One region of the Metabacillus herbersteinensis genome, then DNA from elsewhere that is predicted to be linked to it. Evidence: predicted binding sites of a transcription regulator. Region 1 holds the regulator's gene; each other region holds the start of a gene.
The links. Region 1 encodes Rex, which represses fermentation and respiration genes when NADH is low (regulators of the CRP and FNR family bind a similar motif). Its sites were predicted from a motif close to TTGTGAAATATTTCACAA; they were not measured.

Region 1 (2,211 bases):
GAATGGGAAAAGAATAAAATAAGAAAAGGCGATTCCAGAAAGAAACAATCCAATTGCCATTGGGATATAACTCAAGGTTACCCGTCTTTCTTTTTCATACAATCCAGGACTAACAAAAGACCACAATTGAAAGAGAATGATAGGTGAGGTAATAATTAGGGCAATAATAAAAGCAAATTTCATATAAACCATTAATGGATCTGTTAAATTAAAAGAATTCAGCGTTAAATTCTGTGCTTCTTCTGTATGTTGTAGATAGATAATTATCGGCCTTGAGAGCAAAAAACCAGCAATGATTGCTAAGACAAAGAAAACGACAACAAGTATAAGTCGTTTTCTTAGTTCTGTTATATGCTCTATGACCGACATTGCCTCAGGTTTCATATCGGATTCATCCTATCTTACTTCTTGTCTTCTTTCTTTTTTTCTTCATCATCATCATTTGCTAAACCTTTTGTTGCGTTCTTAAATTCACGTAAAGAACTACCTACCGCTTTTCCAAGCTCAGGTAATTTTTTTGGACCGAAAAATAATATAGCAATAAGAACTATTAAAATTAAACTTCCTGGACCGATCGGACCCATAGCTACACCTCCTTAAAAAGTATTATTCGTTTGGATAATGTTTTAGAAAATAAACCAGCGATTGTAGTTCAACCGCAAGATCAATGTGGTGTATTCTAATTTCATCCGGGACATTTAAACGAGCAGGGGTGAAATTTAATATTCCCTTTATTCCTTTAGCAATTAATCTGTCTGTAATTGATTGCGCTACATGTGCTGGAACTGTTAAGATTGCCACCGTAACATCTTCTGGTAAATGCTGTTCAAGCTCATCCAAGTGATAGACAACAACTCCACCAATTTCTGTTCCAATCTTGTTCTCATCAACATCAAACGCTATGGAAATGACCGTATTATTGTTTTTTGTAAAATTATAGTGTAAAAAAGCTGTTCCTAAATTCCCTACCCCTATTAATCCTACCTTTGTAATTTCATCTTGGTCTAGCGTTTTTCTAAAAAAGGATAACAAATAATTCACATTATAACCATACCCTTTTTTTCCCAACGCCCCAAAATATGAAAAATCTCTTCTGATCGTAGCCGAATCAACTTTCACCGCATCACTAAGCTCTGCAGAGGAAACCCGTTGCTTACCTGAAGAGTGTAGATTCTTTAAAAATCGGTAATACAGTGGCAAACGTTTCGCTGTTGCCTGCGGAATTTTAGATTGATCTATATTCACTCTTTTATCCCTCACGTTCTAAAGAAAACTCGGTCGTTTTTAAGGTAATGACCTAGCTGTACTGTTTAGGCATACATATTATTCAGTTATTTGATAGTGACCACTTTTGCCACCTGTTTTTTCTATTAAATAGGTTTGACCTATAATCATGCCTTTATCCACAGCTTTACACATGTCATAAACAGTAAGAGCGGTGACTGTTGCAGCAGTTAGCGCTTCCATTTCGACACCTGTACTCCCTTTTGTTTTAACTGTGACACGGATATTGAGGTGGTAGCTAGGCTTAGCTTCTTCCCAACTAAAGTGAATATCAACAGCTTTAAGTGAGAGCGGATGGCACATTGGAATGATGTTTGACGTATTCTTTGCTGCCATAATCCCAGCAACTTGGGCAACAGAAAGTACGTCACCTTTTCCTATTTGAAAATTTGTGATCAGATCATAAACTGTTTTAGGCATTTCTACGCTAGTTTTAGCGATGGCCGTTCTGACTGTTGTCTGCTTTTCAGAAATATCAACCATTTTCGCTCTACCTTGTCTATTAAAATGGGTAAATTGAGACATTAATTATTCCCCTAACTATACACTATTTTTTATATCCTGTCTGTTTACGTATTGTGACAATTGTATGTATACATCCCTTTAGTTGCCCCATTCGAAGTGATAGGCTACACTAATATCAATAGCAGAGGTGAATACAATGATTTTGTTACAAGTTAATCAGCTCAATAAATCCTTCGGTGCTGATCTTATTTTATCGAATATTAAGCTAGAAGTACAAACTAGAGACAAAATTGCACTAGTTGGTCGAAACGGCGCAGGAAAATCGACACTGTTAAAAGTAATTGCAGGTATTCTTTCCTATGATTCAGGAGATCTCATAAAACCAAAAGATGTCACAATAGGCTATCTTGCACAAGATACTGGCTTGGAATCTAGCTTAACAATTTGGGATGAAATGCTACA
Region 2 (2,211 bases), on a different contig from region 1:
GACTCAGAAGTCCCGCAATTAAGTGTAAGAGCGTCGTTTTTCCTGAGCCACTTTTCCCGACAATTGCAACCTGTTCGTAAGGTTCAATGACTGCTTTAATATTCCGTAATGAAAAACCTTCTTGCGAATAATGAAAGCTAGTTCCATTCAGTTCAATAGTTGGCGGTGATCCTTTACCATTTAGGCTTTTCGCTCCCCACTGAATTGCTTTATCTTTTTCCGCTAATTCCTCTGTGACTTTATTCGCTGCACCCATACTCCCTCTTCCCGTGTGAAATGCACTGCCTAGATCTTTTAGTGATAAGTAAAATTCCGGTGCAAGAACGAGAATAAAGAAAGCTGTAAAGAACGTAATGCTTTCAAATACGACTAAACGAATGCTCGCTTCGAGAGCAATTAAACCCATACTGAGCATTGAAATGAACTCTAGCATTAAGGACGACATAAAGGCAATTTTCAATATTTCCATTGTAGCATCCCTAAAATTGAGGCTGTTTTTTTGAATCAATTCCTTCTGATGAGAGGATCGACCGAACAATTTAAGAGTTGTTAGCCCTTGTAGAGTGTCTAGGAATTGACCAGAGAAAGCAGACAACTTCTCCACTTGTTCTTCTGACTTTTTTTGAGTCTTCATTCCTATAATCGCCATGAATAATGGAATAAACGGAGCTGTAATCACCATGATAAGCCCTGAATAAATATGCTGTGTAAAAACAACCACTAAAATCATTAGCGGCACGATCGATGTTTGAATTACCTGGGGAATAAATCGACTAAAGTAGCTATCAATACCATCCACCGCATCCATCATGACACTTACCTTTTGACCTGACTGTCCCTGCAAAGCAGACTGCATCGGATTACTTGAGATTTTATTTAAAAGCTTTTTCCTAAAATCACGCTTTACCTTTGAGGCCATTAGAACACCCGCTCGGCCACTTCCATAAGTTAAAGCACTTCTTGCAATAAGCACGATCAACAAGCCAGCTAGAAATGGCACGATCTCTTGGATGGAATGCCCACGCAAAAAGACGCGATCCACGATTGTCACAAAGAAGTAAGCCTGACCAATGACCGTTGCTCCCATCAGTACGGACGAAAAAATTAAAAACATCCTGGTACTTTTATGCGTCTTTGCTATATTTTTTAGTTCATTCATAATCACGATCAATCTCCCAACATGAAATGACGTATTTAAACCGAGAACTTCGGAATTATATAAGTTTAAGTTAGTGAAATGTTTCACAATGTTACATCTTCATTATACGTGATAGTAACAAAACATGCTTTAATTGAGATTGAACGTTTTATGACATTTACATTGTCTTTATTACAATGAAGAGTAGCATGTTGATGCTATTTTAAAAAAGATTATTTTATACTATTTTTATTTAAAAAGTATCTTCTACCAACGACTCCATTTATTTTTTTTGACATTTTTGTTCTATTAAAAGTATCATAGTATAAGTATATGGGAGGTATAATTATGTTAAATAAGCAGAAGATTGTATCAAGTGTCCCTCAAACTGGCTTTTTCGGTCATCCTAAGGGGTTATTCACTCTTTTCTTCACAGAGTTTTGGGAGCGCTTTTCCTACTATGGAATGAGGGCTATTCTAGTCTTTTATATGTACTATGAAGTTTCAAAAGGCGGGTTGGGACTTGATGAACCAACTGCACTAGCGATCATGTCTGTTTATGGTTCCTTAGTGTACATGTCCGGAATCATCGGTGGCTGGATGGCTGACAGGCTGTTCGGAACCTCAAAAGCCGTGTTTTACGGTGGTATTTTGATCATGTTTGGTCATATTGTTTTAGCAGTACCTGGAAGCCTCACCATGTTCTTTATTTCAATGGTTCTTATCGTTCTTGGGACAGGTCTCTTAAAGCCCAATGTTTCAACTATTGTAGGTGATATTTACAGTGAGGGAGACAATCGCCGTGATGCTGGTTTTAGTATTTTCTATATGGGGATTAACCTTGGAGGGTTTATAGCTCCACTTATCGTTGGAGAAGTCGGGTTAAAACATGATTTCCATTTAGGTTTTGCAATTGCTGCTGTCGGTATGTTTTTTGGCTTACTGGTTTTTGTTTTAACCAAGAAGAAAAATCTCGGCTTGGCTGGTACATATGTAGCTAACCCATTATCGCCTGCTGAAAAGAAGAAATACTCGATTATTTTTGGTTTGAGTGCAGTTCTAATTGCAATCAT
Region 3 (2,211 bases), on a different contig from region 1:
CTGCTTCCTCCCCAATTGGCTGCAAAATGCTTATTTTTTCTGTATCTGAAATATCTGCTTGTTTTTTAATCATAGAAAACAGTCGATTTCCTTCCTTACTGTCTCCGAATAAAACAGCGCCGACAATTTTACTTCCCTTAAAAACGATCTTTTTATAAATTCCATCTTGTTCATCAAATATTTTAAGTGCCTTTTTATCTTCTCCCTCAGTAAAGTCACCCGCTGAAAAAACTTCAACACCTGATACTTTTAATTGAGTAGATAATACCGAACCTTTATATGGTGCCGTTTCTTGCCCACAGATGTGACTAGCCAGTACCTTTGCTTGTTCATATAAAGGGGCAACAAGGCCATACGGGATTCCATTATGTTCTGCACACTCACCAACAGAGTACACATGCGGAAGATCTGTTTGTAAAAAGTCATTTACGATAATTCCTCTGTTTACGGATAATCCACTTTCTTTCGCTAATTCAATATTCGGTTTAATCCCAACCGCCATGACAACTAAATCAGCTTCAAGATGTGTCCCATCCTTAAACTTCAATCCTTCTACTCGGTTTGTCCCGTAAATTTCTTCCGTGCTCTTTTCAAGTAGAAATTTCATCCCTTGAGTTTCTAATTCCTTTTGCAAAAGCCTACCTGCTGTTTCATCAAGCTGGCGTTCCATTAACGTTGGTGCGATATGAATAACAGAGACATCCATTCCTAGATTCAATAAGCCACGTGCTGCTTCTAAACCGAGTAGGCCACCACCAATAACAGCCGCCTTTTTATACTTTTTTGACGCTTCTACCATAACGTCAGTATCCTTAATATCACGGAATGCCGTTACACCTTGTTTATCAGCGCCCGGTAGTGGAAGCATAAATGGAACTGATCCTGTTGCAATGATCACTTCATCATATGGTATAACTCTTCCATTATCAGATATGACAACCTTCATCTCAGGGTTAATTTTCGTTACGGTTTCTCCTGTATAAAGGGTAATATTGTTTTCCTCATACCATTCCCAGTCATTTAGCGTAATATCTTTTATCTTAGTGTCACCTTGTAACACCTTTGATAATAGGATTCTATTATAGTTAGGATGTGGTTCACTCCCAAAAATTGTTATCTCGAATAATTCCTCTGAAACGTTTAAAATTTCTTCAATCGCTCTAACACCGGCCATCCCATTTCCTACAAGAACAAGCTTCTTTTTAATCACCCTGTGTTCCTCCCCTTAGAAAGTTTCTTATACCATATCACGGTAAAGTGAAAAAGTTTACATTCATGTCAGGTTTTCTAACATCATTTTATCTTTAAAGAACAGGCACCCTTTTTATCCATAAAAAAAAGGCACATAATATGTACCCCGCAAGTTCTATCTTTTTCGATTGAATGTTGTCATACTGGTGTTACATTAACGGTACTCAGTTTAAAACCTGGCATTTTGCATGACGGATCAAGCTCTTCTGCTACCAGTTTGTTTACATTTTGACTGTCCGCCCAATGAAAAGGAACAAAAACAGTATCTTGTCTTATTTTTTCTGACCATTTACTTCTGACAACTATACTTCCTCGTTTTGATGTGATGGTAACTAATTTATTATGATCAATACCATACTTCCTAGCCGTCTCTGGGTGAATTTCAAGATAGGATTCAAAGTTTCTCGCTGCCAGTGCGGCGCTTTTTCTCGTTTGAACCCCTGTTAAATAATGTGACATCACTCGTCCGGTTGTTAAGTATAACGGAAATTCTTCATTCGGTTTCTCCTTTGGAACATCGGGAATGCTTTTTACAGCAATCATTTTTGCTTTACCATCTGGGTGTGAAAAGGACTCTTCAAATAACCGCGTTGTTCCTTTGTGATCTACCTCAGGACAAGGCCAGAGAATTCCTTCTTCCTTTCTTATCCGATCATACGTGATCCCATAATAATCGGCTTTACCTCCCCGACTCGCTATTCTTAACTCATCAAAGATATCCTCTGCTTTTGTATATGGAAAATACTCCTCTTTACCTAGTACTTTTGCTATCTCGCAAATGATTTGCCAGTCATGCTTCACTTCTCCTGGACAAGGTCGACTCGCTTCCCTAAGAGTTACTCTACCTTCAAGGTTTGTCATTGTTCCTTCATCTTCGAGATAAGAAGAGGTTGGTAAAATAAGGTCGGCTAATTTTGCCGTCTCTGAAACAAATAGATCAACAGCAACTAGAAACTTTAG
Region 4 (2,211 bases), on a different contig from region 1:
AGTGCAGATATCACCTGCAGCATAAATGCCTTCGATGTTTGTTTCCATTTTTGAATTAACGACAAGTGAGTTTTTCTCGATTTCAAGTCCCCAGTTTTTGATTGGACCAAGAGAAGAGACAAAACCAAAGTTAACGATTAGAGCGTCAAGGTCAATGACTACTTTACGATCACTCTTAACTTCATCTAAAATAATTTGGTTTATATTTTCCTCGCCAACTACTTCCGATGGAATAAATGGTGTTAAAATTTCAACTTTGGAATTCATTAATAGCTCAACACTATGTTCATGAGCACGGAATTTATCACGACGATGAACGAGTGTTACTTTTTCGGCAATTGGTTCAAGCATTAAAGCCCAGTCAACCGCAGAATCTCCTCCACCACATAGAACAACTTCCTGCCCAGCAAATTTGTTTAAGTCATCAACAAAGTAATGTAAATTTTTCTTTTCAAACTTAACAGCTTCTTCAAGCTCTAATTTACGAGGTTGAAATGCACCATTTCCAGCTGTAATAATAATTGTTTTAGTATAATGAATTTCGCTATTTGTGGTGATTTTAAAGACACCATCAGCTTGTTTTTCAACATCTTCTACAGCCTGCTCTAATGCTAATGTTGGTTCGAATTTTGCCATTTGTTCCTTAAGATTATCAACCAATTCTTGAGCGCGAATCTTTGGAAATCCTGCAACATCATATATATACTTTTCAGGATATAATGCGGATAGCTGTCCACCGAGGTGCGGAAGACTTTCTATGATCTTTACACTTGCTTGTCTCATACCACCATAAAAAGCTGTGAATAAGCCGACAGGGCCGCCACCTATAATTGTAATGTCATATACTTCTGTATTTTCTTTCACCTAAAAACCTCCAACCTGCAATTTATAATTAATTACTATGATACCATAAATCATTTGTATTTCTTTGTTCAAAAAACTGGTGAAGTGCACTTCAAGCATATAAATACTAAAAATTGAGAAATGTTTCACACTTCATCGCTCTGATTAGAAGAAGTAAAAGCCATTATAAAATATATTTTCAATATTCGCAACGTTTTAATAAAAAAAATATGCTTGAAAAATTAATTTCAAATCGATATTATGTACTATAGGATTAAAATTAATTTATTAGATTTTTATAAGGGATTTTGTGTTTAATTGTACGATGATAAGTGAAGGTTTTCACAAACTTATTCGTGCAAAGTCAAAATAAAATGTTGTAAAGATGTGGATGCTAAGAAATAGCAGAATTCGATTTTTGACAACAAATATAAATAAAAAAGGTGGATGTATTTCGGTGAGAAAGCCAAGAGTTGTTGTATTAGGTGGAGGTTATGGTGGTTTAATTACAGTTTCACGTTTACAAAAGTTAGTTGGGGTAAACGAAGCAGATATTACATTGGTTAATAAAAATGACTATCATTATGAAACAACATGGTTGCATGAGGCGTCAGCTGGTACGTTACATCATGATAAAGCGCGTTATCAAATCAAAGATGTTATTGACAATAGTCGTGTTAATTTTGTAAAAAATACAGTTGTTGCGATAAATAAAGATGAAAAGAAGATTGTACTCGAAAATAGTGAGCTACATTATGACTATTTAGTTGTCGCACTTGGCTCACAACCTGAAACATTCGGTATCAAAGGATTAAAGGAATATGCGTTTGGAATTACAAATATTAATTCTTCGCGTCAACTACGTGAGCATATTGAGTATCAATTTGCTACCTACAATACAGAAGAAGTGAAACGTGATGAGCGTTTGACAATCGTGGTAGGTGGAGCAGGATTTACAGGGATTGAATTTTTAGGTGAATTAGCGAACCGTGTTCCACAACTATGTAAAGAGTATGATATTGACAACAAAAAAGTTCGCATCGTTTGTGTAGAGGCAGCTCCGACAGCACTTCCAGGTTTTGACCCAGAGCTAGTGGATTACGCTGTTAACCACCTACAACGTAAAGGTGTAGACTTTATGATCGGCACAGCAATTAAAGAATGTACAGAAAAAGGAATCATCGTTGCAAAAGATGATCAAATGGAAGAAATCAAAGCAGACACAGTAGTTTGGGCTGCAGGTGTTCGTGGAAACAACGTCGTGGAAGAAGCTGGCTTTGAAAACATGCGTGGACGTGTTAAAGTTGATGAATTCTTACGTGCTCCAGGACATGACGATGTTTACATTATCGGAGATTGTTCTTTAGT

Region 2: the regulator Rex is predicted to act here: its motif matches at 1,231-1,248, upstream of cydD (thiol reductant ABC exporter subunit CydD).
Region 3: the regulator Rex is predicted to act here: its motif matches at 1,256-1,273, upstream of nirB (nitrite reductase large subunit NirB).
Region 4: the regulator Rex is predicted to act here: its motif matches at 978-995, upstream of yumC (ferredoxin--NADP reductase 2).

The regions. Positions count from the first base shown of each region.
Region 1 is NZ_JBHLVO010000038.1:6,243-8,453, reverse strand. Features, by position in the region: gene tatC (twin-arginine translocase subunit TatC) at 1-384, opposite strand, end outside; gene tatAY (sec-independent protein translocase protein TatAY) at 402-584, opposite strand; gene ACFFIX_RS24765 (redox-sensing transcriptional repressor Rex) at 607-1,245, opposite strand; gene moaC (cyclic pyranopterin monophosphate synthase MoaC) at 1,324-1,809, opposite strand; gene ACFFIX_RS24755 (ABC-F family ATP-binding cassette domain-containing protein) at 1,946-2,211, shown strand, end outside.
Region 2 is NZ_JBHLVO010000016.1:49,023-51,233, reverse strand. Features, by position in the region: gene cydD (thiol reductant ABC exporter subunit CydD) at 1-1,159, opposite strand, end outside; gene ACFFIX_RS16925 (peptide MFS transporter) at 1,487-2,211, shown strand, end outside.
Region 3 is NZ_JBHLVO010000001.1:594,580-596,790, forward strand. Features, by position in the region: gene nirB (nitrite reductase large subunit NirB) at 1-1,210, opposite strand, end outside; gene nasC (assimilatory nitrate reductase catalytic subunit NasC) at 1,390-2,211, opposite strand, start outside.
Region 4 is NZ_JBHLVO010000003.1:140,267-142,477, forward strand. Features, by position in the region: gene yumC (ferredoxin--NADP reductase 2) at 1-864, opposite strand, end outside; gene ACFFIX_RS05705 (NAD(P)/FAD-dependent oxidoreductase) at 1,235-2,211, shown strand, end outside.